Regions from separate parts of the Bacillus thuringiensis genome, predicted to be linked through region 3. Evidence: riboswitches for the same ligand, from Rfam matches in the RefSeq annotation. Region 3 holds a riboswitch; each other region holds the start of a gene.

Region 1 (10,680 bases), 2.4 Mb from region 3:
ATATGCTTGTATCGATGGAAACAGTAAGAGAGAATATCCAGGCAGGTGCAGATGTTACGTTAATTGATTCAAGAGAGCCAAAACGTTATGCTGGTGTAGAGGAACTTGTCGATCATAAAGCAGGACATATTCCGACAGCAGTAAATTATTTTTGGAAGGATGGAATGTTGCAATCAGGACAATTTCAGAATGAAGCTGAGCAACAAGAACGATTCCAAAACCTGTCGAAAGATAAGGAAACCATTGTATATTGTGGTTCTGGTGTTACGGCATGTCCAAATATCGTTGCATTAAAATTGGCTGGATTCCAAAATGTTAAATTGTATGCAGGTAGCTGGAGTGATTGGATTTCTTATCCAGAAAATCAAATTGCAAAAGAAGAAGATTAATCACTTGCATGCAAAAATAATTTGTATTAAAATAAGGTCACAAGCAAGAGATTGCTCGAAAAACTTTGTATTTTACACATTAGAAACAATGTGATAATATAACGACAAGTAAATAATACATCCTGCGGTGTGCGTAACTTATTTATGTCTAAAACCGATGTTAGTTATACGGAAGCTCAATATTTAGCGACCATCATCAAGCCTTCCTTGTGGAGGAAGATGTACGGTAACTGTGAGGGCATCCACCTGCGAGTAGCGGGTTTTTGGACATTTACGAGGAGCGGCACGTGCGGGGGTCTTATTTCAACTAACCTTATATAAAATTCCTACGGTGTACGTAGCTTATGCATGTCTTAAACCAATAAGTTTAATATGGAAGTTCAATATTTAAATGTAGCTAACATGCCATCTTTTTAAGAAGGAAGTTACAAACATTTGTGAGAGCATCCACCTGTGAGAGCAGGTTTATGGACATCTAGAGAGAACGGCATATGTGGGGCTATATAAAAACCTTACGTTTTATACGTAAGGTTTTTTTGTTGCATAGATATATCAATATTATCTTGATTCACCTGTGAAGTTTCCGTAATAAATGTAGCACTTTCTGTCTTCATCAATCTCTCTTGAATCCAAGGAGAATTCCATAGACATGCCGTCTCGCTGAATATATATAATATCTGAATGAAGAGATGGTAAAATTTCTTCGTAGTTCCATACATCTTGACTATCTACTATGTTTGAACTCGTTTCACTTAGTTCTCTAATTTCAAAACCGATGTAGGAGTATGTAGGGTCTGAAGGGTCATTTGCGAAAACTTCTTTTTGAATATAAATAACTACTGTTCCGTCTGGATCAACCGAAGTTGCAGTAACAACATAAGTATTTTTCTCTTTAATAAAATATTCACAAGTCATGCGTGCGATAATTTCAGAATTAGAAATATTTGCGTAGTTCCATAAAGCAGGATACCCTTTTGTTTCATCATTAAGTCGATATTCTAAGCGCATTTAATCCCTCTTCTTCCTTTTTCTTCTACTTTATCATGCCGTCTTATATAATAGAAATATAATTTAAAAAGGGGAGTGCGAAGGTGACAAAAACGAAATGGCTAGTAGGTGGTGTCGTAACATCTTTAATGACTGGCACTTTATTTGGCTGCGCACAAGATCTTCCCCCAAAACCGAATGATAATAGTTGTTCTGATTGGGATTGGGATGATGAACTTGGGGTATGGCAGTGTGATGATAGTAGTTCAGGTTATCGTGGGCATTATTTCTATGGTGGGCGATACTATCAAAATAAGTCCACCTTTAAAAATTCATCGGCGTTTAAATCGTATCAATCGTCTGCTGAATTTAAAGGTGGAATTGGAAGCGGTTCAAAGGGAGGATTTGGGGGCTAAAATATGTCGCAATACATAAGAAATCGAAAAGAGTTTTATTTGAAATATCCGAATTTTTGGTCGGATTTATATGAATGTGAGTATAGTTTGTTTCATGTTTTTTCTATAACAAATCAGACTTTGGAACAATTGCAATTAGCTACTGAACGAATGGGGAAAATATTTTTTAAGACTGCTAGACTTTTACGTAATTTAAGTGACGAACAGCTTCTTGAGCTTGGTTTTCCTCCTGCGAGCTTATCATTCATTAGAATGAAAGAATTATATCCTGAATCTGTTATTTCACGATTTGATTTCGTTATAACGGACGATAACCAAATTAAAATGCTTGAGTTTAATAGTGATACACCAACTTTTATTATGGAATGCTTTCAAATGAATGGAAAAGTTTGTGAAAACCTAGGATATGATGATCCAAACTCGGATCAAGAACGATTACTATCTTCTGGTGTTACGAAAGCCGTAATGGAAGCGACAAAGGGATTAGACAATCCAAATGTTGTTTTTACAGCACATCATGAACATATTGAGGATTGGAATACGACTAAGTATTTGAGTCAGTTATGCCATGTTGAAAATAAAGTAGTGCCAATGTCAGAACTTAGAATTACGAAAGATGCTCTAGTCGATAAAGATGGGGCGAAGATTGATGTTTTATATCGCCAAACATATCCGATAGAAGATTTAATTGAGGATCAAGATCCTGAAACAGGAGATTTGGTAGGTGTGGAACTGTTACAACTTGTAAAAGCCGGAAAGCTTTTTATAATAAATCCTTTGTCAGCATTTTTACTTCAGCCAAAATCAATTCAGTGTCTTATTTGGGGGTTAGCAGAAGAAGAGGCCTTTTATACAAATGAGGAACAACAGTGGATTAAAGAATATATGTTACCTACATATTTAGAACCAGATTTATTTTTAGGAAAAGGTTCTTTCGTTCAAAAACCTTCATTTGGGAGAGAAGGAGATACAATTACGATTCGCGATAAAGACGAAAATATTATGCTTCAAAATGCACACCAAACGTATAAAGCGTCACTGCCGATATTTCAAAAGTATATAGAACTTCCAGTCGTATCCTTGGAAACAGAAAAAGGGATGGAGAAACTGTCGTATGTGTTTGGTTCGTTTTTAATTGCTGGAAAAGCGAGTAGTATCGGTATTCGCGCGGGAGAAAAGATTACAGGAAATGAATCGTACTATTTACCGGTAGGTATAAAAAGGAGGGGGAAAAAATGATTAATTTTTTATTATATCTAGCAGTAACACTCGGACTTTTATGTATTGGTCTGTTCTTGATGGAAGTGACAACGAAAGTTAAGGAATTTAAGTTAATGGCTCAAGGGAATAAGGCGGTAAGCTATGTGCTTGGAGGACGATTACTTGGGTTAGCTATTGTTTTATATTCGACAGCAGCTAATTCAATTTCACTTCTTGATATGATTTCGTGGGGAGCAGTTGGGATTTTGGCTCAAATTATCGTCTTTTATTTAGCTGAGTGGCTTACACCACGCTTTAATATAAACAAAAGTCTCGAAGAAGATAATCAAGCAGTCGGTCTTTTTCTTATGTTTTTATCGCTTTCAATTGGGATTGTAATCGCTGGTTGTATAACTTATTAAAAACTTTACGTTTAAACGTAAAGTTTTTTATTTTATCCCGCTATTTGCCGGGCAGCCCGATTGGTGAGGGCTAATAATCAGTGGGGGATGAACAAAACCCCCACTGATTAAAGTTTCACTTTATATACGTTAGTTTGCCATACCTTTTGAAAAAATTGTAGGCTACTGTTGACATCTAATTTAAATAAGAGTAACATTTTCAATGTAATGAAAATAAGTCTCTGTTAGGTGAGGCTCCTGTATAGAGAAATGCTACTGCCCAAAAATGTCGAGAGACGCCAATGGGTCAACAGGAATGATCGAATTAAGGTTTTTCTTAACGTAGCTGGTAATGTACCTATGCTATACAGTGCTAAAACTCGGCGAGGGAGAGGTCCGTAGATTTCTAATTATATTAGAAATCGTTTATTTGTGTATGTAATGGCCACTACTCTCTTAAGGGTAGGGGTCTTTTTTGTTACCAAGCTATGAGTAATATCATAGTATAAAATATAAAATTAAACGAGGAGGTGAGGAGCATGTCAAATTCTGACTCGGTTCCGTTACCCATATACTTCAAATCAAAAATATATGATGTAGGCAGGAAACGATTTGTTCCTCCCTCTATATTTATCACAATGTAGCGTTTATAAAGCGCTAGACACTTTCACAGCAAAGTGGATAAATTGAGAAACAAAGCGTTTCTTCCTATGTTGTAAAGGAGGAGACGATAATATGTTATATGCAAACAAAACTGTGGGTAACACGTCATATAAACTAAATAAAAAATCAATAAAAGAACAAACAATGCTCCAAAAAAATAAAGATTTATTAATTGAAATTGCAACAAGAGATGTAAAATCTGTATTTGCATATTTTAAAACAACAAGAGACGGACTATCAATGAAAGAGGCGCAAAAACGTATTCAAGTATATGGCCGAAACGAACTAACTTCAAAAAGAGCAATTCTTGCAGAAGTAATGATGAAGCTTGGTGGCATGATTCCAGGTTTTTCAAAACAACGTGTGTGTGATGAATTACAACGTGAAACGATTACTGTATCTAGAGTAGAATGTTCTAGTAGTACAGGGCTAAATAGTGAACTGAAAATGATGGAGATACCAGTGCAAGAACTTGTACCTGGAGATATGATTTTTCTTTCGGCTGGAGATGCTGTGCCAGCTGATGTACGTATTATTTATGCAGATGATTTATTAGTGAATGAGTCTGTGTTAACGGGAAACGAAGCGAGTATAGAGAAGTTTGAAAGCTGCTATCACCTTGAACGTAAACGATTTATTCCATTAAAACGGATGAAAGATTATAATCCACTTGAGCTTGAAAATGTATGTTTTAAAGGTTCGCATATTGTTAGTGGAAATGCAAAGGCTGTCGTTGTTTCTACTGGGAAAAATACGTATTCAGGCATATTGCATACTTGTTGTAGTAGGATGTCTTAATGTGTTAATGGTGCTAAATATACAAAAACCATGTATAATAGACAAAGTTGAGCAAAAACGTAGAATGGTAATCTATTTATATAACCTTACGTGATAACGTGAGGTTATTATTTTTTTAATAGGAGAGGAATTATGAAAAAAGTATTATTAGTTGATGGTATGGCACTATTATTTCGTGCTTTTTACGCAACAAGTGTCTACGGACAATTTATGAAACGACAAGATGGAACCCCTACGAACGGGATTCATGGTTATATGAAACACTTGTTAACAGCTACGCAAGCGATCGAACCAACACATATCGTTACATGCTGGGATATGGGAAGTACGACATTTAGAACAGAATCGTTCTCGAATTATAAAGCAAATCGTGCAGCGCCACCAGAAGAATTAATTCCTCAATTTGATTTAGTGCAAGAAATGACTGCGAAATTATCCATTCCAGTTATCGGTATGAAAGGCTACGAAGCCGATGATTGTATCGGTACGCTTGCAAAACAATATTGCAATGAAGCTGAAGTTTATATTTTAACTGGTGATACAGATTTACTTCAACTTGTTGATAAGAACGTTACAGTTATGCTTCTGCGTAAAGGAATTGGAAATTACGAATATTACACACCGGAGAAAATCATGGAAGAAAAAGGTGTAGAGCCGTGGCAAATCGTCCATGCAAAAGCTTTCATGGGAGATACAAGTGATAATTATCCAGGTGTAAAAGGTATCGGTGAAAAAACAGCGTATAAGCTTATTCAAGAGCACGGAACAGTATCCGCTGTACTAGAAAATGTAGAATCATTAACAAAAGCGCAGCGTACGAAGATTGAAAGTGATTTAGAGAACTTAAATATTTCGTTGCAATTAGCACAAATTCACTGTGAAGTTCCAATTTCATGTTCACTAGAAGAGGGATTACACACAATGGATGAAGAAAAACTTAGATTTGTTTGTGAAGAAATGAATTGGGGAAGACCTGAAATATTAATAAATATGCTATAAATAGTTTGGAAAGAGGGATGTTGCATAAGTCGAAATTTGACTTGGTGACTCCTTCTTTTTGTTTTTGTAAACAGTATTATAGTAAATAAAATTATGTCGAACTCAATTTTAAATATATAAATGTTTTGACAAGATATAATGATAAAAGTTGATGGGAATAGTAATTTTTATAATGAAGTGAATTAATTTCAACATAGTTTTAGAGAGTCTTTCTTTCGTGTTCACAAAGTTGTCAGAAAATAAACGGAATTTTCATATGAAGTTCAAATAGAATTCACAACAATCAATTATTATAAGGACACACAGATAATTCTTTATCTTTTATATAAACCATCCCCCAAGGAGGACAATGAAAATGAGAAAAAAAGTGAGAAAATCTTTTAAACAATTATTAATTGAAAATAAACAATCACTATTAAATAATAAAGAAAATATGAAAGAAATTGAAGAGAGAATTGAGAAACGACATGTAGCATATAGTGGTGCCAGTAATTAAATAAAATAAAAAAGATAGCCTATGTAGGCTATCTTTTTTATTTTATATTGAAAAAACGCTATTCATCTCTTTAATTTATGTAAATATGCAAGATATTTTTATAGTGTTTTTCTATCAATATTACTCATTTTTCGAGGTTGAAATTGGTATATACCAATTTTTGAGATTCGCTATTCATAATATTACAAAAAATGTTACAATACACTCAAATTTATACTATAAAATCATTTTAATATGAAAAATTGGAATGAAAAGAAAGGAGAGGAATATGAATAAAGATGTCGCTTTGAAATGATTATTATCATTTCATTAGGAGTTGATGTAAAAAGATGAAGAGATACGAAGAATTGGATTCTATAAGAGGGATTTCTTCATTAATAGTAATGATCGGTCATCATTTAATGATTTTTTCAGCATTTCAAAATTACAGTTATGAAGATAATAAACCATTTGTTGTGTATCTATTAAAAGAAACGCCTGCTCGTCTTATTTTTAGTAGTGGTAACGAATCTGTTATTATCTTTTTTGTTTTGAGCGGATTTGTTTTGTATGAATCTATTCAAAAAACCTATAGTAGCTACGGGTCATACCTTTTAAAACGTATATGCAGAATATATATTCCCTATATTGTGGCAATAATTATAGCTATTATATGCCAGGCTACAATTAGTGAATATGGTATTTCTTATTTAAGTGAATGGTTTAATCGCTCATGGACGATTGAAAGTTCTCCAAGCTTAATAGCGCAACATATTTTATTGGTTGGGAAATATAATACAGATGCATATAACGGTGTGATTTGGTCACTTGTCCATGAAATGCGAATATCAATAATTTTTCCGTTAATTTTGATGATTTGTTTACGAAAAACGTTAAGGCGTTCATTACTATTATTGTTTAGTTTTAGTATATGTTCTGTCGTAATATTATTTTTGTTTCGCTCGGGCTTAACATTAACAAGCTATGCGTTAACGTTGCATTACACGGTGCTGTTTTTACTAGGAGCACTAGTTGCGAAGTATAAAAATAATTTAATAGTTTTTTATAGTAATTGTACTAAAAACACGAAAATTGCATGGTTTTTATTTGCGATTTTACTTTTTATGTATGAAGGACTGATTGGAGAAATTAAAGTGCTCAATAATTTTATATTTCGAGACTACGTAGTGGCGATAAGTGCATGTCTATTTGTTATATTAAGCTTGTCAATATCAACTTTGTCGTCCTTGCTACGTAATAAATACTTGTTATATTTGGGGAAGATTTCTTACAGTCTTTATTTATATCATATTATATCGTTATTTTCCCTTGTATACATGCTCCATGAAATATTACCGTTGCCTATTATTTTAATTTTCTCGCTTATTTTTTCGTTTATATTTGCAATGCTTTCGTATATATATGTAGAAAAATTTGCATTCAGAGTCGGAAAGTATGTAACAAAACAAGTGGATAGAAAGGAGAAAGGGTTATCTGTAAAGAGTGACTTGCAGGATGTTATTCAGAAAAGGGCGGTGAAATAATTGAAGCAAGAAATGAGTATAAAAGATTTTCAACAATTATTGAAAAGAAGATTCGTAACGATTATTTTAACGATGTGTTGTTTAACCGCTTCTTTAGTTCTTATCTCTATGTATGTTTTAAAGCCGTCATATCAATATTCAACGCAAATTCTTGTTGGGAATTTAGATGAGTTTAATAAGGAAAATTCAACAAATAAAACACAAGAAAATAAGCAACTAGTAACATCGTATGTCGATATTTTAAAAAGCCCATTAATTATTTCAACAGTCAAAAAAACTTTGAAATTAGAGCAATCAAGTTATGAATTAGCACAAAAAATCTCGGTGGTGAATACGGACAACTCACAAATTGTAACTGTTACAGTAAAAGATTCCAATCCGAAAGTCGTGAAAGACATTGTAAAGACATTGGCAGAGCAATCACAAAAAAGCTTTCAACAGTACACAAATGTACAAGGAGTGAAAGTATTGACTGATCCTGAGTTACAGGAACAGGCTGAAAAATTGTTTCCGAAATTTCAACTGATTATTCCTATTTCTTTAATTGTTAGTTTTTTTGTTGGGATAGGTTTAGCTGTATTTCGAGATTATTTTGATGAACGTATATACGTGGAACAGGATTTAGAGAAAATAACAACAGTCTCTGTTATTGGTCACATAAATATGAAACCGAATAGAAAAAAGAAACCTACAGAGTTTGATAAACAATCATCTATATATCGAGGTGAACATGTCGATGTTTAGGACAAAGAAACAGCTGCCATTCGATTTGCATGATGATCTGATGAAAGAGCAGTTTTATACGGTGTATCACGAGTTGAAAAAATCTGGAAAACAACTGTTCACAGTTAGTTCAACGAAGGACAGAGGGGTTGTTGCCTCGCTTATAGTAAATATGGGTCTAGTGTTTGCGGAAATGAAGAAAAAGGTATTACTTATTGATGTGAATTTTTCTGACCCTAAACTACATGTATTATTACAAAGTGATCACATGATAACAGTAAATGATATCATAAGCTCTTCCCCCTGTAATTATGAATCTTTTTCTAGTAATTTGTCTAAATACTTATATTGTATTCCTGCAAAAAAAACAGTACACACAGGGACGCCCTTAGTTGCTATGGATGAATTTGATAATGCGATTGCTAAGTGGAAAGAAGATTTTGATTACATTTTCTTTTATTCTTCTGAAGTATTTGAGCTTCCTGCTACGCACATTATTGCAGGGAAATGCGATGGAGTGGTCTTAGCAGTTAAAAAGCGAAAAGATTCACTACGTACAGTGCAAAAAGTAATAGCTGATATAAATAGGAAAGAATGTGAATTAATAGGTATAATTTTATATTCTTGAATGTGGGGGTAACGATCCATGATTCGTGAAACAAATCAAGCCAAGTTGTATACGATTCCGGCTCAAGAGAAGCCTAGCATATTGAATCGAAGTGTAAAACGCTTGTTTGATATTATATTTTCACTCATATTGTTACTATTAACGATACCAATTATGTTGTTCTTTTGTATTATGATTACTTTAGAAACATCAGGGGCTCCAATTTACTTTCAAGAACGTTTAGGTATAAACGGGAAGAAGTTTAATGTATTTAAATTAAGGTCGATGGTAAAGGATGCTGAGATAAATGGCCCACAATGGGCAAAAGAACATGATCCAAGAATTACAAAAGTTGGATTGTTTATAAGGAAAACGAGAATTGATGAATTACCGCAACTTTTAAATATTTTAAGAGGAGATATGTCTTTTGTAGGCCCTAGACCAGAAAGAGAGTTTTTTTATAATGAATTTGATACGTATATTCCAGAATTTAAGGATCGTTTAATGGTAAAACCAGGATTAACAGGATGGGCACAAATAAATGGAGGATATAATCTTGATCCAAAGGAAAAGTTGAGGCTGGATATGGAGTATATTGAAATGAAAACGATTCGGATGGACATCCGTATTTTATGTAAGACCGTTTTAATTGTATTGAACGGTAATGGTGCAAGATAAATTTATATGCAAACAAACAACATATGTAAGTAGGTTACTTGCAAAGGAGAACTGGTATGGGTAGATCTATTCTAAATAATATTATCCATCTATTTTATAGTACGATTTTAGCTAACCTTCTTCAGGCTGTCAGTTTAATTATTTTAGCAAACTTTTTTAACGCACAACATTATGGGATGTTTAGTGTTGCCATAGCAGTGACGTTTGTTATGTTATTTTTTACAGACTTAGGACTTAGTAATACGTTTCTTCGAGAAGGGGCAAAGGATGGGGCAGATTTAGAGAAGATTTTATCATCGTATATAAAAATAAGGATGATTTTACTTATTTTTATTTCTATCATCGGTTATATTGCTATTCATTATATGTATGCGGATAAAAATTTAATTTATATGATGATAAACGTAATGTTTTTCATGTTAATAGGATTAACTTGGCAAAACATAGGGATTGTCTATTTTCAACTGACGGAACGTATGAAGTATATAGCGCTCATAAAAGTTGTATCAGCATCAGTTGTCATTATAATTACATGTTTTTGTATTTTCGGAGAGTTACCGGTGTATGTAACGGCTCGCTTATATGCTTTTGGGTATATGATGGGTGGTTTATTCAGTATATATACCATGAGAAGAAAGACGAAAATGAATATGAATATGAAAGTCGTAATTCATAAAGCGTTATTTTGGCAATTAACTCCCTTTATTATTAGCGGTTTTTTAATAATGAGTACGCCACAATTAGCGCCTATCTTGCTTAACTATACATTACCATTAAGTATGGTAGGTGTTTTTGCAGTG
Region 2 (10,680 bases), on a different replicon from region 3:
ATTAATTGTACACGAGAAACTGTATCTTCTGAGTTACGTAAAGATCCGCCGAAGAAATTCCCAACCGATGCATGGATATAATCTAATTCTTTCGTCGCTAATACTTTTACTAGTTTAATTGTATCATCCATTGTGATACCTGGTTGTTCACGCTCTTCTGGACTAAGACGATATCCTACAATAAATGGTTCTTTCGCATGATTTTTAACAGCTTCTTTCACTGACTCCACTACCGCTAAAGGAAATGCCATACGTTCTTCTACACTGCCACCCCATTTATCTGTTCGTCGGTTTGAATGTGGGGAGAAAAATTGTTGGATTAAAAATGTATTTGCACCATGAATTTCTACGCCATCAAATCCAGCTTCTATTGCACGGCGTGTTGCTTCTCCAAACGCTTTTATCGTCGTTTCAATTTCATCGTTACTCATCTCACGTGGTGTTTCAGCATTTTGTCGTAACGATGGAATTGCACTAGCTGATACAGGCTCCTCACCTTTTAATAATGTAGAGTTTGTCATTCGTCCTGCATGGAAAATTTGTAAAATAGCCTTTGCACCATTCTCTTTAATTGTATTCGCTAATTTTGTTAAGCTAGGAATACGGGCATCAGATTCTACTCCCATCGAATTTTCAAATCCTACTCCAAGTAGTTCTACATGTGCACAAGATGTAATTACCGCACCAATCCCGCCTTTCGCACGGCGAGCATAATATATTAATTCTTCTTCTTTCAGGTCACCATGTGGTGTAGATGCTGAAGTTGTCATTGGTGCCATGAGAATACGATTCTTTAATTCTATCCCCGATGGTAATTTGAAAGGTTTAAATATAGATGAATAATTATTATTCATGATGTTGTCTCCTTGTAATTGAAATTCTTTCCGAAGTTCAAAGTTGTTATTTCCGAATTGATAATACAAATATTCCATATCCCCGATAAGCGTTTCTCATTATAATACTTGAAAAAGAATGAATTTAAATAAGGTAAAATGAGTAAGGTTTTTAGTTTGTATTCTTTTCATATAGTTAGCTGCTTATTTAAGAAAATAGTGCCAACCTATTAAAAGTTGTACGTTAACTAAATTTTTAAAGCATATAATTAGTTTCATATTTCGAGTATCATGGAACAATATGAATCCTAACATAAATTATATTGCGTTGCAAATAAAACATTACAATATATGTTTCGAGATTCTCACATACTGCATCCTGCTCATTATAAGAAAATAGAGCAAGGATATATTTTGTAGTATAATACCAATAAGACATTTTCAAAAACAGGAGAATTAAAATGAGAAAATTATTTCATCCAGAAACAAACGATATTCGTTTAACAACCGTTCTAGATGCTCTTAGTGATCAAATCAGAATCCAAATCGTTCGGGAAATTGCAAAGATAGGAGAGCAATCATGCGGGAATGTTAATATTCCTATTCCAAAATCTACTCTTTCACATCATTATAAAGTATTGAGGGAATCAGGAATTACCTATACGAGAGTAGAGGGCACTCAGCGATTCAATTCCCTTCGTATAGATGACTTGAATAAACGTTTTCCAGGTTTATTAGACGCAATATTACAAGCAGCTGAACCGATTTAGTCCTCTATTTTGGCATATTCTCCTTTTTATTATTTTAAAGAAGACGGAGAATGTGCTTTTATTTTCAGATATATTCCTACGCTTTATTTTATACAGTAATCTCCAATGCCTCCAATGTTATCTATAAACTTATAATCAATCGAAAGATTGAAAACAAACTATTGAAATCGCTTCTCCTGTGATCCTGAAATAAAATTACAAATACAAATCCATCTATATGATAAAGAATTATTATCTATTGTTTTATGAGGGACTACAGAAAGGCATCGATGAATTATTAAAAATTTTATTGCGTTTGTTTTACCTGTTAGAAAAAAACGGACGAAAATCTCACCGTTACGAAAAGAAAACAGTCTTTGATATCTTAGGTGTTGTGTATGATTATACGTTGTCACAAAGTTTCCAAGTTGCATAATATTTTTAAAAACACCTATTTAATAGGTTTATTTGTTATGCACATCTTTAGTGTAGTCGTAGAAATTTCAAAAAACACATTCACATATACCCTCTTGTCCCCCTTAGCTTGATGGGGATGTGGCGATACCCCTTCTAGGGCTTTTTACGTTTAAATAAAGAGGTATACCATATTTCTCAATGTACAATATTACTTAACATAGTAAAATAATAATTGAATTGGCGTCTAATACATATCATTAAAATTAAAGTGGTTCAAGTCGGAGGAAGGCACCTTTGGGTGTCTTTTCTTTATTATAAAAACCCTCAAGCATTCTTACACTTGAGGGCTTATCAATTGAAAGGTAGGGCTGTTTGGAGTTCTTTATATTAAGAACAAAGCGGGATTACTCCTAAACCAATTAATAGAGCTGCAGCAAACGCTGGAATTGGTACAGGAATCTCGATACCCTCTACAACTAAGAAGTATTGTCCACTTACTACTTTAAAACAAACTAATTGCATGGTTATTCCTCCCTTCTGCTAGGATTAATACATTATATTACTTAATCTAATTATTGATATAATTCAATAGTTTATTTTTAAGAAAATGTGCAATTTATTTCTATTCAGGTGAAGCGCCCTAAATCATCTTTCCCTTATTTTTAAAAGGACCTGCTCAATTAATCCATAAAAACATAAAGTAATTTGAATCCATTAAAATACATGAGTGACTCCTTATTTTTCTCCTACTATTTAAAGGAGGAATTATTATGGGCTTTGGTGGTAGTTGCGGTGGCGGCTGTGGCTTTGCAGGAGGATTTGCTTTATTAGTTGTATTATTTATTTTATTAATTATTGTTGGAGCTTCTTGCTTCTGCTAAAAACTATGGGAAAAGACACTCTTGTTTGGGTGTCTTTTCTTTTTCTCAATATAAGAGCTATAAAAATATGCTATAGTTTTAATAGAAATTCCCTTTTGTGCAATGAGATAAAAATACCCAACAAAAAACCCACCTATTTCCGTAGGTGGGCCTTATCTTTATTACACAATACCAAATTATACTCTCATTTTTTCATAAACTTTATGCAATTATACAATTTCTCCTTTTTGTGTACTGATTTCATTTTACGGATTTTATTCATTAATACATTTTGCGGTTTTAAAATCTTTATTTATATAAGTAGCTCATACATGGGTTTAAATATTTGTACCAATATTATCTAATGTTTTGGGATTTACTTTTTCTCCATCTATTGTCATCTTTATTTTTTGCTTCGAATTGGCTATTACCACCCAAGCATTCGGTAAATAGCGATCTTCATGAGACAATGTAGAAGGTGAATTTATAACCCTTCCTCCTAAATATAGAGTAGCAGAGGATCCTCCATCCATTGCCATTGCATTTATTGCTCCTTTTTCATATAGAATATCTTGACACTCTTTTAACGTAGCCCCTATACTATGCGTCTGTCTTCCGTCAATAACTAGAAACATAATTGTACCATCTTCTTTTTGTGCCATAATACTTCGCGGTGCAGAGCCCCAACCACCGTCTCCTTCTGTAATCATTTTTTCTCCATTTACAATTAACTGTGGCATAAATCCTGCCGCTGAAACGACTTGTTTATCCAAAAGTTGTTGGGTAGAATAATTTCCTGTTATCATTTGCCCAAACTTTGTTAAACCCGTAATAATTGTAGGGGTATTTCTATCCATATTCGTATCAATAGCTTCCCCATTTTCTATTACTATTCCAGTTGCAACATTTCCTCCACCCCTTCCTGTTTCATCAGCAAATCCACTTGCATTCACAGCAACAAGTGCATGATTACGTTTTGCCATTACACTAATTTTTTCTCCCCTGTTAGCGCCCTGTGTTCCTTGATGGCTAACAAGTTTAACATTGAAGGGATTGCTAATGGTAACTAACCTTCCTTCGAAAAGAAAACGACTATCTTTATTGCTTTTAATTGTTTCTACATCAATTTCTAATGGCTGATTTTTTAATTCTTCTAATCTTTTTCCTGCTATTTTTTTATAAATATGCTCATCACTGTTTGACCATTTCGGATGATTAATTCTATCTTGCAGTTTATCTAGTTCCTTTTGGGTTAGGAATGTATATTTCGCATATTGTGGATGCTGAGAAGTTAGTATACTTCCAGCGATTGTTATACGAAGCTCTCGGCCATAGCTAGTACCAAATAGTATTCCTACGCCAATAAGCATGAAAATAGAAAATAGAAGCAAGATTCTTTTGAAGATTTTTCTTAGATGTTTCATAGTTTTATCCTCCAGCATTCATTACATTCAATAAATCCATTAAAATATTATTTATCTAAAGAAAAAAGTGTTTGGTTTCCTCATGCCTGAATTCCCCATTATATTTTAGCAATCAAGGCAAAATACTTATTCCGCATTTCGCTTTTACTTCAGTGTATATTTACAAATTTAATAACGTTTTTGCAACCATGAAATAAATTACTAATCCTGTTCCGTCAACAAATGTTGTAATAAATGGACCCGAAACAACTGCAGGATCTAGTTTTAATTTTCTTAGAATCAAAGGTAAAACTGCTGCTACAAGAGAGGCCCAAATAACAATAAATAATAAAGTAATTGCTACAACTTGTGCAACTTCTGTTCCAACTCCCAACATATAAGCACGAGTGAGCCCAGCTATTCCAAGTGCAAGTCCGAGAAACATACCTATTGCAAATTCCTTTTTCATTACACGGAAAATGTCTTTAAATTTGACCTCTCCAATACCGATTGCACGAGTAATTGTTGCTACAACCTGTGTTCCTGTATTTCCACCAGTACCTACTAATAACGGAACAAAGAAAGCAAGGGCAACTACAGTTTCAATTTCATCTTCAAAATACTTTAATACTGTACCTGTATATGCCTCAGCAACAAAAAGAAGTAATAACCATGGTAGACGTTTTAGGAAAATGCTCCAAATGCTAGCTTCAAAGTAAGATTGATTCAATGGCTCACTTCCGCCTAACTTTTGAATATCTTCTGTAGCTTCTGCTTCCATAACATTCATTACGTCATCAAAAGTTATAATACCAATCATTTTATTATTTGCTGTTGTCACAGGTATTGCTGCTAAATTATAATTCAGTAGCTTTTTTACAACTTCTTGCTGGTCAACTTCAGCTTGTACTGAAATTACCTCTTGAATCATAATAGTAGATAATATCTCTTCATCTGCTGCTAGTAATAACTCATGTATGGAAACGATTCCCTCAAGATAACCATGACTATCAAGAACATAACTATAAGATATTGATTCTACATTTTCAGAATGTTCCCTAATGTACTTCAATGTCATTTTTACTGACCAATTTCCTCTAACTGCAACAAAATCACTTGTGACAAGACTTCCTGCCGTTTCAGGTTTGAAATTCATCAATTTTTTCACGTTATGTTTTGTGATTTTATCTAGATACGCCATTAATTTAGCCTGTTTTTCCGGATGAACCGCTAGCAGTAAATCTACTAATTCATCAATCGGTTGTAAATTTAGTAACTTTTTAGCTTTGTTTTCAGATAAGTGAATTAAGATATTATATTTTTCTTCTGCACTCATATATTGAAGAATTTTAGAGCTTTTTAATACAGGAATCGTATTTAGCAATATGACTTGATCTTCAATTGAAAACTCTTTTACTTCTTGTGCAATATCATACGATGGATGACGTAAAACTTTCTCTGCATCCAAGTTATTTTTGGTTATAAGTAATTCCTTTAATAATTTCTTCATGTTAACTCCTCCTCATATTGCTAAGGGAGACTCTAGAGTTTCATGAGTGGTTTTGTTTTATTTTATCTGTCTTAAATTTTTTATTAGAGCAATAATAGTTACATTGCAATCAATTCATTAGTTAGAATTACCTCCTTTTTGAATATAGACAAGATAAAAATAAATAAAATTAAACAGAAAAACCTTTACTCAAAAAGGAGTAAAGGTTTTTTCACAATACAAATAAATGAATATTAAGACAGCTCTACCAAAATCACAGAGGTGCCTTTCTATCAAATCGTATACCACTCCCTCGTTGAGTTTTAGCACTGTATAGCATAGGTTTTTATAACCAGCTACATTAAGAAGGGCCTTAATCCGACCGTTCCTGTTGACCCATTGGCGTCTCTCGACATTTTTGGGCAGCAGCGTTTCTCTATACAGGAGCCTCACCTAACAAAGTTTATTGAATTACTTCAAAATTTAAACCAGAATTTAATATTTGTCAACTGACTTTCAATTCCATTCATAAAAAATCTTTTATAGAAAATGAAATTATATTTTATTATAAATTTAAAATTCCCCTTAAAAAACATAAAATTCAAATAGATTTAATTCGAAGAAACGTTATAAAACTTATGAAACTTATTGTTTTTAATCAAATTCCAACTTTATAACAAATGATAAATAATTAGTCATTCTGTATATCAAAAGAACATTCTAAAAAAATCTTCTTTTATAATTAAAATCTTCTTTACTGTTTATCAAATTTATGTGGTTAAACTACTTAATCAAACGATACACTACAAGTCAAAAATATGTACTTATACGGAATGATTACATACATTTTCTCTTATCATTTCTCAAAGGACTATAAAGCAATAAAATAAATAAAATTAGCAATAGGGTTGCTTGACAAGCAAAAAAAATATATTTATGCTTGCTACACGAAACAAACACATAAAATTTATATTGCTGGACCTGTTAGGTGAGGCTCCTATACAAACACAGGCTATTGCCCAAAAATGTCGAAAGACGCCAATGGGTAGAACAGGAATTGTCGGATTAAGGCTCTTCTTAAGATAGCTAAGTATTGAATTTTCATTACTTTACGTTGTATAGTGCCAAAGCTCTACTAGGGGGAGAAAAGCCTTATTTAGTCATGCCATTTTGAATCCTCCTAGTATGTAACTAGGGGGATTTTTGTATAAGAAAACAGTGTGTAAGCGATAAAATCCTCCTAAACAAAAGTCATATTTAGTAATTGACGAGAACAAGATTCTATTCATTAGCAAATGTAATATTATGTTTTGTTTTAAATCAGGAGGATATTAAAATGAAAAAAATATTAAAACTCGATTATCTATTGCTCCTCCCTCTATTCATAACATGTACTTTAGGTATTATCATGATGTATAGTGCGAGCTCCATTGTCGCTGTCCAACATTACGGTTATAACAGTAGACACTTTGTTGATTCTCAATTAACAAAGCTATTTTTAGGAACAATAGGGTTAATAGTTTGTGCTATTCTCCCATATGATATATGGAAAAAACGGATAGTCTCTATTTGTATTATGGTTGGGGGGATTTTTTTATTAATTATGGTTTTATGGAAAGGAAAAGTGGTAAATAATGCTCAATCATGGATTTTTGGAATACAGCCAGCTGAATTTCTAAAATTAGGAACAATACTTGTAACAGCCCGTTTTTTTGCATTACGACAAGAACAAGCTAAAAATAGCTGGAGTGGTATCGGAAAACTTGTATTATTTTTAGCTACAATTTTTTTTCTTATCTTTAAACAACCAAATTTAGGATCAGCACTTTTAATATTAGGTATAGGTTTTAGTATATTTCTTTGCTCAGGAATAAATATAAATCTACTAATCAAAAGAACTACCATCGGTTCTGTTTTATGGTTACCTATTTTATATTTTTTGATTCAATGTAGTTTATCAGAAGTTCAAAAGACACGTATTACTACGATTTTCAATCCCTTTGTTGATGCACAAGGAAATGGATACCAGCTTGTAAATTCTTTTATTGCCATTGGCTCTGGAGGAATCACTGGACGTGGGTTTGGAAATAGTATACAAAAAACAGGCTATCTTCCGGAACCACACACTGATTTTATAATGGCAATAGTTTCTGAAGAACTAGGGTTTATTGGTGTATTTATTCTATTGGCTGGAGTTTTGACTATAGTACTTCGCGCCTTAAAAATTGCACAATTATGTGTAAATCCATTCGGTAGTTTTATAGCAATTGGTATAGGATGTATGATAGGTATGCAATCTATTGTAAATTTAGGTGGTATCACAGGACTATTCCCTCTTACAGGTACTCCATTTCCATTTGTAAGTTTTGGTGGAAGCTCTTTAATGGTCAATTTAATAGCAATGGGAATGTTAATTAATATTTCAATTTTCAATAAAATAAAATAATTAGGATATGTTTTATGTAACTGAATTCAGAGAGGTTTTATCCATCTTGCCTTAAACAAAGGATAAAATGGAGCTTTCTGTTGCAGGTAAAACATCAGCCCTCTTGATTTACTATCGTTATGGAGCTCAATCCCTTCAACCATTTGGCTTTCGGCCCGCCACCTAACTGTCTACGCTTAAAGACTAACGTTACCTTTAGCCCTTCAAGACTCGCTACGAGCGAATCGCTAGTTCTTACTCGACGGGAATCCCACCCGTTATATGATACGACCTAGGCTCGGTCGCACACCTGCCTCGTGAGTTAATATGAAAATGAAACCCAATGTCTTTCAGGCGAAAGTATAATCTTGGTTTGGAAATATACAACTGTTTGGACATAAAAAAGACCATCGAAATGATGGTCTTGCAGACTGTAGACAAATGCATAAAATAACGGATGAACCTTTCTCTGAACACTTACTTTACTTCTTTCATAAATAGTCTAACGTTTTCAGCGATTTCTTTGAATTTGGTATGGTGTAAATAATGTGATCCATCCATGGTTACTACTTTTCCATGTACCGAGTCTTTGATCTGCCCTTCATGCAGAGATATCCACCCTGCTACACCTTCATTATTCGCTTGTACAAAGAGAAGAAGTGGAAGATATTTAGGGAAGGTTAAACCTTGAGCTCCTTTAAAATTAGACGAAATATGGTCCATCTCATTCAAAGTTGTGTCATTATACATGTTTTTATTCGAAATCATTTTCATTTGCTCTACGGTTTTTTCATCAAATGCCAGTCCAGCATAGGGGTCAGCATTGATTTTCATAATCAATCTTAAGAGACCTGATTTTTTGAGATATGCAAACGTTTTTAATGGGAAATTGATATCCATACCCGGTTGTGTTGCAACACTACTATCGATTCCGACAAATGCAGTCACCTCGTTTGGATATTTGTTCACATAATCAATTCCATAAATGCCTGTAATGGAGTGGCCCATGAGCATGTATCTGTTAATATTAAGCTGCTGTAGAGCTTCATGAACTTCACTTACCATATTCTCCGTGGTTCGCTCTTTTACAGTTTCATCACTTAATCCATAACCGAAAGGCTCTACCGCAACAACTTTGTAAAATGGAGACAATTCATCGATAAGAAGCTTAAAATCAAGCCCTGGAGTAGCTGTTCCATAACCAGGCAGGAGCACGATCGTTTCCTCGCCCTCGCCTTGAATTAACACATTCATGTTTTTCCCGTCTACAGATACGTGCTGTCCGTAGGGCACTATTCGTTTTTGCTCCGAATGACTACTCATCACATTTGCGATATAAACAATACCTAAAACAAGTAAGATGACTAGAACGATTGCTCCTATGATTTTAAGTAAGATGTTTCGCACTTTCTTTATTTTCATTCCATTCAGCGTTTTCTTTTCCTCTTGTTGTGTCACTGTCATCTTCTCCTGTCCTGATCCGTTTGTTTGCCTTCCTTCATGTGGCCTGTGATGAAACCTTAACCAATGAAGATGTACGCCACATGACGACAATATGAACTGAATATGAACTGTCAAAAAAAATGCTACGACTCATATGCAAGTAAGCTTGCATATGAGTCGTAGCATAGAGAATGAATCTAACTAATCTGTTGGTGTAGTGATTGGCAAGGTGACAATGAAGGTCGTTCCTTGACCAGGTTCACTTTTCACTCGGATGTCACCTTGATGAAGCGACACGATTTGTTTAACGATAGCGAGTCCCATACCACTTCCGTCATACTTACGACTGTGGGAACGATCGGCCTTAAAAAAACGATCGAATATACGCTTCTGGTCGTCAAGGTGAATACCAATACCAGTGTCGGATATTAGGATTGTCACGTTTTTGATATCTTGTTTGATGCTTACGTTAATCACGCCGTCATCCTCGGAAAATTTGATGCTATTTCTGAGGATATTCGTCCATACCTGATTTAACAGGTCATGATCAGCGGTTACTTTAACTGTCTGTAAATCAAGCTCGAAATGTATATCACGAGCAGACCATTGTGGCTGGAGCGCCACGATTATCCGTCGGATTTGTTCATCGAGGCTGAGCGTGACGAGCCGCAGTTGCTTTGACTGCGATTCAAGCAAACTCAGCTTTAGCAGGCTATCGCTCATTTTGGACATCCTTTTCGCTTCAGCGATGATAATATCAAAATAACGGCTTCGTTCGTATTCTGAAAGGTCAACTTGCTTAAGCGCTAGAGCATAACCGGATATCGAAGTGAGCGGAGACTGAACCTCGTGCGACACGTTCGTTACGAATTCCCTGCGCATCTGCTCAAGTTGCTGCAGATCGTGCATCATTTCTTCGAAGCTGCGAGCCAAAGTACCCAGCTCACTCGTTTGCTTAATATTCAACTTGACGTTGAAATCTCCAGATGCTATCCGCTTGGTCGCTTTTGTCAGCTTTTTAATCGGTCTTACCAGGAATACAGAGGCAACTAGAATCAATA
Region 3 (10,680 bases):
TATGGATGAAGAGAAAGAATTACTTGATATGTTAGAACGTTTATCAAAGTCAGTGAGTAAAAGGTTACAAAAGCGAACCCTTGTCAGCTATAATATTCAAATTATGATTAAATACCATGATAGGCGAACAGTAACACGGAGTAAGCAATTGAAAAATGCGATTTGGGAAGAACGCGATATTTTTCAAGCAGCATCCCGTTTATGGAAGCAACATTGGGATGGTGATTCCGTGCGTTTACTAGGTGTTACAGCTACTGAAATAGAGTGGAAGACAGAATCGGTGAAACAATTAGATTTGTTTTCATTTGAAGAGGATGCAAAAAAAGAACCGCTACTTGCTGTCATTGATCAAATTAATGATAAGTATGGAACCCCGCTTTTACAACGAGGTAGTCAACTACTACGTAAGCAAGAGAAGTCGTTTCAACAAAAGTTAGAAAATAAGTTTATGTAGAAGGTGTTATGAAGTAGTAAATATCATGACACCTTTCCTATTTAACTCGCTTCTAAATCTAAAGAAGTCTTCCATCCAGCTCCAGTAACGCCAGATTCTAATAGCATTCTACTTACTATTTTTTCAATTAAGATAGCTGCATTTGTCTTGCAATGTAATGTAGCCTGTATACAAACTTTTTGATTAGAATCTACATCTTCACTATACAACTCTTTTAAACTGAGCCCTTCTGTACTTACCATATGCATAAGTAAAAAACGAATATGTGCTTCATTTTCTTCTGAACAAGTAAGGGAAAGTAAGTAGTTCGTTTGTTCAGGTGATTCTTCTTTTGATTTTTTATTCATAAAAAGAGCAATTGGGCGAAGAAGTATATTTGCTAGTAACACGCCGGCTGCACCTAATATAGCTGCAACGAGGAAACCGGCGCCTGTAAGAGTACCGACAGCAGCTGCACACCATAAAGTAGCTGCCGTATTTAGCCCTCTAATACTAAAACCATCGCGGATAATAACGCCACCCCCTAAAAAACCAATACCACTAACAACTTGAGCAGCAATGCGGGATGGGCTAGCATCATGATCAAGCATGACGGATAATAAAACAAATATACAGGCACCAAGTGATACGAGAGCATTTGTCCGCAGCCCGGCCATTCGGTGTCTCCATTGCCTTTCCATTCCGATGCAAGCACCTACAATAATTGCGATAACTAATCTGAATACAATGTCGTACCATACCATCATGGTCACCTCCATATATAAGTATCTGTTATGTTTTTTAGAATGAGCGGGGGATACCCACTCATTCTTATTTTTACAACCAGCTATGAAACTTTTTAATATAAAGCTTTTTCAGGAATTGTGTTAAGACAGCGTAGCCTAATAGTATTCCTACTAACCAAGGGAAGTAGCTAAGTGGCAATGCTTGTAAACCAACGGCTGCACCAAGTGGTGAGAATGGAATATAAATCCCGATTGCCATAATAAGAGCAGTTAATAAAACGACTGGTGTTGATGCAGTGCTTTGAATAAATGGAATCTTCTGTGTTCTTATCATGTGAACAATTAAAGTTTGTGTTAACAATCCAACGACAAACCAACCGGACTGGAATAATGATTGTTCGCTCGGTGTATTTGCGCCAAATACATTCCACATGACTACGTATGTGATAATATCAAATATAGAACTAATTGGGCCGATACAAATAATGAAGTTTCGTAAGTTTGCAGTATCCCATTTTCGTGGCTTTTCTAGAAACTCTTTATCCATTTTGTCCCATGGAATAGAAAGTTGTGAAATATCATAAAGTAAGTTTTGAATTAAAAGATGAATGGCAAGCATCGGTAAAAAGGGAATGAAAGCACTTGCTACTAACACGCTAAACACATTACCGAAGTTAGAGCTAGCTGTCATCTTAATATATTTTAAAATATTTCCGAATGTAGTACGCCCTTCTAAAATCCCGGCTTCTAATATAGTTAAACTTTTTTCGAGTAGAATAATATCGGAAGCTTCTTTTGCAATATCAGTAGCAGTATCAACGGATATTCCGACATCAGCTTCACGTAATGCTACAGCATCGTTAATGCCATCTCCCATATAACCTACAGTGTGTCCATTTCCTTGTAGTGCGCGTATAATGCGAGATTTTTGCATTGGATTTAGCTTCGCAAATACAGTCGTTTCTTCAGCAAGTTTTGCTAATGCTTTATCTGGTAAAGAATCAATCTCGTAACCGAGGATGGGTTCGCCGATATTTAATCCAACTTCTTTACAAACCTTTCTTGTAACAATTTCGTTATCGCCAGTTAAAATTTTCACTTGTACACCATGCTTTTGTAATGCTTGAATTGCAGCTGCTGCAGATGGTTTCGGTGGATCTAAAAAGCCGATATATCCAGCGAGAATCATATCAGTTTCGTCTTTTACTGCGTACTCTTTATCATTTATTTTTCTATCTTTTTTATAAGCCACAGCAATAACCCGCATACCTTCACTATTCAATGTCTCGCTTAGTTTTTTGACATTTGAGCGTGTTTCCTCAGTGAGTGTAACTATTTTTTTATCCACTTCAGTGTAGTTACAAATTGATAAAATTTCTTCTACGGCACCTTTACAAACCATTGTATGTTCACCTGAACTATCCTTTACGATGACTGACATACGCCGGCGGGCGAAATCGAATGGAATTTCATCTAGCTTTTGAAAAGCTGATGGATCAAATGTATTGTTTTCCTCTGTATGCTTAATAACAGCTTTATCTATTAAGTTTTTCAATCCAGTTTGATAGAAACTATTTAAATAGGCAAATTGCAAGACGCGATTACATTCATTTCCACTAGGATCTAAGTGACGAACAAGGACAACTTTATCTTCTGTTAAAGTTCCGGTTTTATCTGTACAAAGAATGTTCATAGCACCTAAGTTTTGAATAGAATTTAGTTGTTTTACAATTACTTTTTGTTTAGACATGTTAACGGCACCTTTAGCTAAATTAGCAGTTACAATCATTGGTAACATTTCTGGTGTAAGACCAACAGCAACTGCAATAGCGAAGAAGAAAGCTTCTTGCCAATCTCCTTTTGTGAATCCATTAATGAGAAGGACAATAGGCGCCATAATAAGCATGAATGTAATTAAGAGCCAGCTTACTTTGTTTACACCTTTATCAAAGCTTGTTTCTACACGCTTTCCGATTACCTTATTTGCTAAAGAGCCGAAATACGTATCGGTACTTGTTGAGATGACAACAGCTTTTGCGCTACCACTTACAATATTTGTTCCCATGAAACAAAGGTTTTCCATATCGAGTGGATTGTAATTTTTTTTCATGTTTTTCGGTAAGATATGCTTATTTTCTGTATGGTAGCAGTGTTCGTATTTTTCTACAGGAAGTGCTTCCCCTGTTAAAGAAGATTGATTAACAAATAAATCTTTAGCGGATACAATACGCACATCAGCTGGAACGATATCACCTGCTGAAAGGGAAATAATATCGCCAGGTACAAGTTCCTCAATTGGAATTTCTGTTGTGTAATTTCGATTTAAATTCGTTACATTTTTTATTTCATGTACAAATCCATTTATTCTAAATACACTCGCAGTTGTTCGAACCATAGCTTTTAACTTATCGGCAGCTTTTTGAGAACGAAATTCTTGGGAAAACCGAATCGTTGCACTAAGTAGTACCATTGCAGATACGACAATTGTTCCTTGTATGTCATCTGTGAAAAAGGAGAGTGCTCCAAGAGCTAATAAAACGAAAATAAATGGATTTTTAAATGCCGACAGAAATTGAATGTACCACGGCGCCATTTTATTATGAGCTATTTCGTTCGGACCATATAAAGAAAGTCTACGAGACGCTTCTTGTTTAGATAATCCATCTTGTGTTGTTTCTAAAAGTTTTAATGCAGAGCTTACATCTTGTGTTGCAACCTCCACTAACAATTCGTTATTTGTTTTCATGCTATCTTGCTCATAAGCATGCTTTGTTTCTTGTCTTTGTAAATTAAACATTGGTAGTTCCTCCTCTGTCATGAAGGAGGAAACAATCTGTTACCTAACTATTTGAAATGGTGAGGAACAGTTTCTTTCCTACCTACATGATGAAATATGAATGTAAAACGTATGGGTATCTGGGCCGAATCATCAATTGCCAACTGTTCCTCACCTCCGTACAATTTAGTAGTTTCTGAATATGCTATGTTTGTTTCATAGTAAGGTGCATAGATACGTAAAAAGACCTTTACTCAAAACGAGTAAAGGTCTGAATTCGCAGTTAAAAGAGTCCACAACAAAGACTGTTAGTAGACATAAATAAAAACAGTTTTTGTGTGTGACAAAATATATGCACCTCTCCCTCGTTGAGTTTTAGCACTGTATAGCATAGGTACTGAAACCAGCTACGTTAAGAAAGGCCTTCATTCCGACCTTTCCTGTTGACCCATTGGCGTCTCTCGACATTTTTGGGCAGCAGCGTTTCTCTATACAGGAGCCTCACCTAACAGAGACCATATTCAATTACATGTTGAATGTTAGCACTGTAAAATCGTAGTGTCAATATCTTTTTTATCTGTGTTTTTAAAATATTAAATGGATTTATAATAGATATATGGGATGAAATGCATGATATTAATTATAAATAATGTGGAAAATAAATATTTTTATAAGAGGGGAATTTGTAATGGTACCACAAAATTTTATTATAAATATTGAGAATCAAAAGTGGTTGTTTAATGAGCAGGAAGATTTATGTTCTCATGGAGAAATATATTTAAATGTGGCTGGAACGATTATTACGCAGACAGGTATGGATGAGGAATGGGGAATAAGTGAATCAGCTTTAGCTCTGTTACGAACTTTAGATAAAGAATATATTTGTGATATTGAAAATGAAGAGGGGCTTATTTTGCACGGATGTGGCACTATGCTCATGTTAGGATGCCCAATTTCAATTCATTGGACTATAAACCATATAGGTGAAAATGTGGTTTTAAAGGATTTTGTCAAAGTTATTTCTACTGATCAAGAGGCTATATACTATGAAGGGCTTCATATAGAAGTAAATGAAAATGAATATAGAAAACAAATTGTTTCTTTTGCGCTACAAGCAAAAGAATTATTCAATAAATCAAGTGAAAAGGTAATTTTAGATGAGTTTGATCAAAGTATGTATACAGACTTTTGGACGGAATATAATCATTTGCTAAATAAGTATAAATAAAAAAAGCACTGTAACCAGTGCTTTTTTATTATAGATTACGAGATTGTAGGGTTTTCAAAAATAACAATCTCTGAACTGTTTGTAGTTGAAACGCGTTGGGCGTAATATGTTAAAGCTGAAGAAATATATGCTGGTAACGTATCATTTGTATGTGATGTTGTATATTCATGGATTAATTCCTTTAAAGTTGTCCATTCTAATTGTGCTGGGTGATCAGACACGAAAGAACTTACCCAGCGATCAAATGAAGATGAAAAATCAGTTTGTAAACGAAATACTTCTTTCATAATAAAACGCTCCCTTAAAATGTAGTATAATCATTTTAACACAAAACACGAACGATTGCTAAATTTTTTAAGTATAACGTTCGTGTTATATAGTTGTCTAGATGATTGGTTATGTAAATTCAATTTGCCATTTGAAATAACATTCCGTAAGATGAGAGATAGAGTATATTTAGAGCTGGAGGAAAGAAAGTGGAATTTGTATTTTTAGGAACTGGTGCAGGTGTTCCTTCAAAAGGAAGGAACGTTTCAGCAATTGCTTTACAATTGTTAGAAGAACGAGGACAAACTTGGTTATTTGATTGTGGCGAGGCCACGCAACATCAAATATTACATACATCTGTACGTCCGCGCCGCATTGAAAAAATATTTATTACGCATTTACATGGCGATCATATTTTTGGATTGCCTGGTTTATTAGGTAGCCGTTCATTTCAAGGAGGAACTACGCCTTTAACGGTGTATGGACCGAAAGGAATTAAACAATTTATTGAAGTGGCATTATCGGTAAGTACGACACATGTGAAATATCCACTTGAAGTTGTGGAGATAACAGAAGAAGGTACCGTATTTGAAGATAATGAATTTTATGTAGAAACGAAAAGATTGTCACACGGTATAGAATGTTTTGGATATCGTATTGTAGAGAAAGATATACAAGGTGCTCTTTTAGTTGATAAGTTGCTTGAGATGGGTGTGAAACCAGGTCCAATCTTTAAACGTTTAAAGGATGGAGAAGTAGTTGAATTAGAGGATGGCACGATATTAAATGGAAATGAGTTTATCGGCCCACCTCAAAAAGGAAGAATTATTACTATCTTAGGTGATACGCGATATTGCGAAGCGAGTAGGGAGCTTGCGCAAGATGCAGATGTACTTGTCCATGAAGCGACTTTCGCAGCAGAAGATGAGCAACAAGCGCATGATTATTTTCATTCCACATCTAAGCAAGCTGCGAGCATTGCACTTCAGGCAAATGCGAAGCGATTAATCTTAACTCACATTAGTTCTCGCTATCAAGGAGATACATATAAGGAATTATTGAAAGAGGCAAGAGAGTTGTTTTCTAATACAGAAATAGCGACAGATTTGAAATCATTCCCAGTAGAAAAATAATAATTTTGTAAAAAATGGTAACGATAGGTTACCATTTTTTTATGTCTAAAAAAATTTAAAAATAAAACTGTTATTATTTTATATTTATACTTGGATGATACAGAAAATTAGAATGGTTTGAATATATACGATAAAAATACGAAATAATGATTATTTAGAAAAACTGTTATATAAGTCAGATGACATACAAGTGATACAAATAGCAGGAATGGACTTTTATTCAGAACTTTTAAAATTCAACAAAAGTAAGCGTTTTATAAAAAACAAGCTATAATGAGGGCAGATTATAATTTATGATAAGTCACATGCTTTTTAGTTATTATCGTAACAAGTGAAGTTGACTAAACCATGAGAGAGTAACATGAGAATTATAATAGGAAAGATATCGCTTGTTTATGCTATCCTTGCAATGGCTTCTGTGTTAAACTTTGGATTGCTACCAGACTTTATTGTGGATTATCTTATATCATTTTTTAATGAAAATAATGCTAAGATTCTTATGTATTATTATAACTGGTATTATTTCAGGTTATATTGGATTACTGTTATTTGAAAATTATCCAATTCATACAGCAGAACAAATTCGTGGTACAACTGGAAAAGCGACAGATGTAGCAGGTTAATAGAATAGTAGAATAAATTTTTGCATAGAGGTTTAGGGGGAGTTATGATGAAGTATCGCTCAGTATTTGATATTATCGGTCCAGTTATGATTGGACCATCAAGTTCACATACAGCAGGCGCGGCAAGAATGGGGCAAGTTGCTCGCCAGCTGTTTCGTCATGAACCAGAAAGAGTAAGCATTTCGTTATATGGATCATTTGCAAAGACGTATCGAGGGCATGGTACGGATGTAGCACTAATCGGTGGAATATTAGGATTTGAAACAGATGACTTACGTATTCCAGAGGCGCTAGAAATAGCAAAAGAGCGCGGAATTGAAGTGGAATTCATTGAAGAAGATGCCAATGCACCTCACCCAAATACAGCGAAAATTCGTTTGTATAAAGGTGAAGAAGAAATTGAAGTGGTTGCTTGCTCAATTGGTGGCGGTAAAATTGAAGTTGTAGAATTAAACGGATTCGATCTTCAATTATCAGGCACAAGTCCAGCACTACTTATTGTAAATAACGATCGCTTTGGTGCTATTGCAGCAGTAGCTTCAATCCTTGCTACAAACGAGATTAACATTAGTACAATGAGTGTTTCTCGTAAAGAAAAAGGAAGAAGAGCGCTTATGGTTATTGAAACAGATGAATTATTAGCAGATGAAGTAATTGAAGAAATAAAAGCGCAACAAAATATTTGTCAAGTAACTATTATGGATTAATTGCAGGGGGGACACACCATGTTTCGGAACGCAGCGGAACTAGTGGCGCAAGCTAAAGAACAAAATGTAAAAATCGCAGAAATTATGATTCAATGTGAAATGGAAACAAGAAGTATTTCACGTGAAGAAGTAATTGCTGGTATGGAAAAGAACTTAGTCGTGATGGAACAAGCAGTAGAACGTGGTATTCGCGGCGTGAAATCACCAACTGGTTTAACTGGTGGAGATGCTGTAAAAGTTCAAGCGTATATGAAGAGTGGAAAAGGCTTATCTGGAGATACGATTTTGGATGCAGTAAGCAAAGCTGTTGCAACAAATGAAGTAAACGCAGCGATGGGAATTATTTGTGCAACACCAACAGCAGGGTCTGCCGGAACAGTGCCAGGTGTACTATTTGCGCTAAGAGAAAAATTGCAGCCTACACGTGAAGAAATGATTGAATTCTTATTTACAGCAGGAGCTTTCGGTATGGTTGTTGCGAATAACGCTTGTATTTCTGGTGCGGCAGGAGGATGCCAAGCTGAAGTTGGTTCAGCAAGTGGAATGGCGGCTGCAGCTGCAGTTGAGATGGCTGGTGGAACACAAGATCAAGCAGCTACAGCGATGGCAATTTCATTAAAGAACATGCTTGGTTTAGTGTGTGATCCTGTTGCAGGACTTGTAGAAGTACCTTGTGTAAAACGTAATGCAGCAGGAGCTGCAAATGCGATGATTTCAGCAGATTTAGCATTAGCTGGTGTAACGAGTACAATTCCATGTGATGAAGTAATTGAGGCAATGTTTAGAATCGGACAAACGATGCCAGTAGCACTTCGTGAAACAGCGGAAGGTGGACTTGCAGCAACGCCGACTGGTCGTCGCCTGCAAGAAGAGATTTTTGGGAAGAACAATAACTAAGTGTAATTATAGAAAAAGGAGCTCAAATAAACTTGAGCTCCTTTTTCTATTTTTCTTTTGTTAGTTGTTCTAATGTTTTTCCAAGATTATGTGATCGTTCCGTTGCCTGTGTAATACAAGAAATAAGTGCTTGTTGAAATTTATGTTCTTGTAATACTTCAATACCTGCTTCGGTAGTTCCGCCAGGAGAAGTAATTTCCTTTCGCAAAATAGAAGGGTGTTTGTCACTTGCTTTTAGCATTTCAGCAGCACCAATCATCGTTTGAAGAATAAGTGATTTTGCAATATCTTCTTTTAAACCAATTTTTTTTGCAGCTTCTTCCATAGCTTCCACTACGTAATAAATATAAGCAGGTCCACTTCCGGATAATGCAGTGACAGCATGCATATCTTCTTCCTCTACAACAGAGACGAGACCAATTGTTTCAAATAAAGATGTTGCAGTGCGAATATGTTCCGCTGTTGCATGTTTCGAAGGGGAGATAGCGGTAGCTGATTTTAAAATGGCTGCGGATGTATTTGGCATTGCACGAATAATTGGAACGTCTTTTTGAAGTAGTTTTCTAATTGAGTGAGTAGAAACACCTGCTAGTAATGAAATAATAAGCACGTTATTATTTATGTATTCTTTAAAAGGGGTAAGCGCCTCTGCAACATCCTTTGGTTTCATTGCTAGAAAAAGAATATTTGCATCAGTAAGTAATTCTTTTTTATTATGAGTACCTTTGACACCGTATTTTTTATGTAGCTCTTGTAATCTTGTCTCGTTAGAACGATTACTTACAGTAATTTGTTCACCTTTAACAACATTTGCATGTAACAAGCCACCAATAATAGCTTCAGCAATAGAGCCTGCACCGAGAAAGGAAATGTTTTGAATAGACATGATGTTCCTCCTTTAATTTTGGTTAGAAATTCTTATAAATGTACATACATTCGTTTTTTTATAGGAAACACCTCTTTTTATCTGAAAATAATGACAAATATATATAGAAGTTGTAAACTGAAGAAGTATTCATTTTTGAACCGGAAAGAGACAGGGGGGCTAAGCATGACGGCGATTCACCGAATGGAGATTCCTGTACCATTTGCAGTAGAAACTGTGAATGTGTTTTTAGTTGAGGGGGAGACATTAACATTAATTGATACAGGGACGAATACAGAAGAGGCAAGAAATGCGTTAGAAAGTCAATTAGGTGCATTAGGACATACGATAGAAGATATTGAAACAGTAGTCATTACGCATCATCATGCAGATCATTGTGGACTTTTAAATATATTTTCTGAGAAGACGAATATTATTGGACATCCTTGGAATGAGCCTTGGATCACACAAAATCCAGAGTTTTTAAAGCGGTATCATGAATTTTTTAGAGAGACGGCCTTACAGTTTGGTGTGCCAGTAGCATTTTTGAAAGACGAGTCGTTATTGACGACGAGGACACTTAAATATTCTTGTAATAGATCGTTAACGCATACTGTGAGAGAAGGAGATCGTATTAATTCTTTGCCTGGATTTACAGTGCTTGAAACACCAGGTCATGCTTCTACTCATATTTCTTTATATAGAGAATCTGATGGAATATTAATTGGTGGAGATGCTCTCATTAGTCATATTTCTTCGAATCCAATACTAGAACCACCATATGAAGGGCAAACAGAACGGGCACGCCCATTACTACAATATAATCAAACATTACAGCGTTTAAGCGAAATGAATATTTCACGCATTTTATCAGGGCATGGGGAAGATGTTCTAAATGTGAAACAACTTATTGAAACGAGATTACAAAAGCAAGAAACACGTGCTTTTAAAGTGCTTGAGTTATTAAAGGAAAAACCAATGACAGCATTTGAAGTATGTGTAAAA

The links. Region 3 has a riboswitch for magnesium ahead of mgtA (magnesium-translocating P-type ATPase). Riboswitches for the same ligand answer to the same signal wherever they lie in the genome.
Positions count from the first base shown of each region.
Region 1: another riboswitch for magnesium. It lies ahead of AC241_RS08310 (P-type ATPase actuator domain-containing protein); the one in region 3 lies ahead of mgtA (magnesium-translocating P-type ATPase).
Region 2: another riboswitch for magnesium. It lies ahead of mgtE (magnesium transporter); the one in region 3 lies ahead of mgtA (magnesium-translocating P-type ATPase).

Region 1 is NZ_CP012099.1:1,564,263-1,574,942, forward strand. Features, by position in the region: gene AC241_RS08285 (sulfurtransferase) at 1-389, shown strand, start outside; RNA gene ssrS (6S RNA) at 506-688, shown strand; RNA gene ssrS (6S RNA) at 710-893, shown strand; gene AC241_RS08290 (hypothetical protein) at 948-1,397, opposite strand; gene AC241_RS08295 (hypothetical protein) at 1,481-1,792, shown strand; gene AC241_RS08300 (glutathionylspermidine synthase family protein) at 1,796-3,031, shown strand; gene AC241_RS08305 (DUF350 domain-containing protein) at 3,028-3,414, shown strand; M-box (ykoK) riboswitch at 3,628-3,793, shown strand; gene AC241_RS08310 (P-type ATPase actuator domain-containing protein) at 4,129-4,854, shown strand; gene AC241_RS08315 (5'-3' exonuclease) at 4,987-5,853, shown strand; gene AC241_RS08320 (FbpB family small basic protein) at 6,209-6,349, shown strand; gene AC241_RS08325 (acyltransferase family protein) at 6,679-7,872, shown strand; gene AC241_RS08330 (YveK family protein) at 7,873-8,616, shown strand; gene AC241_RS08335 (CpsD/CapB family tyrosine-protein kinase) at 8,603-9,223, shown strand; gene AC241_RS08340 (sugar transferase) at 9,242-9,880, shown strand; gene AC241_RS08345 (oligosaccharide flippase family protein) at 9,937-10,680, shown strand, end outside.
Region 2 is NZ_CP012100.1:174,099-184,778, forward strand. Features, by position in the region: gene AC241_RS28005 (NADH-dependent flavin oxidoreductase) at 1-854, opposite strand, end outside; gene AC241_RS28010 (ArsR/SmtB family transcription factor) at 1,295-1,603, shown strand; partial or broken gene AC241_RS33585 (IS4 family transposase) at 1,803-2,018, shown strand; gene AC241_RS35755 (hypothetical protein) at 2,387-2,521, opposite strand; gene AC241_RS33590 (YjcZ family sporulation protein) at 2,770-2,880, shown strand; gene AC241_RS28015 (phosphodiester glycosidase family protein) at 3,198-4,283, opposite strand; gene mgtE (magnesium transporter) at 4,444-5,772, opposite strand; M-box (ykoK) riboswitch at 6,054-6,219, opposite strand; M-box (ykoK) riboswitch at 6,725-6,901, shown strand; gene AC241_RS28025 (FtsW/RodA/SpoVE family cell cycle protein) at 7,088-8,197, shown strand; gene AC241_RS28030 (alpha/beta hydrolase) at 8,654-9,634, opposite strand; gene AC241_RS28035 (sensor histidine kinase) at 9,821-10,680, opposite strand, start outside.
Region 3 is NZ_CP012099.1:3,992,479-4,003,158, reverse strand. Features, by position in the region: gene AC241_RS20515 (DNA polymerase IV) at 1-454, shown strand, start outside; gene AC241_RS20510 (MgtC/SapB family protein) at 496-1,197, opposite strand; gene mgtA (magnesium-translocating P-type ATPase) at 1,271-3,976, opposite strand; M-box (ykoK) riboswitch at 4,308-4,475, opposite strand; gene AC241_RS20500 (hypothetical protein) at 4,644-5,183, shown strand; gene AC241_RS20495 (DUF3932 family protein) at 5,219-5,470, opposite strand; gene rnz (ribonuclease Z) at 5,660-6,583, shown strand; gene AC241_RS34860 (hypothetical protein) at 7,069-7,206, shown strand; gene sdaAB (L-serine ammonia-lyase, iron-sulfur-dependent subunit beta) at 7,254-7,913, shown strand; gene sdaAA (L-serine ammonia-lyase, iron-sulfur-dependent, subunit alpha) at 7,932-8,810, shown strand; gene proI (pyrroline-5-carboxylate reductase ProI) at 8,857-9,696, opposite strand; gene AC241_RS20470 (MBL fold metallo-hydrolase) at 9,862-10,680, shown strand, end outside.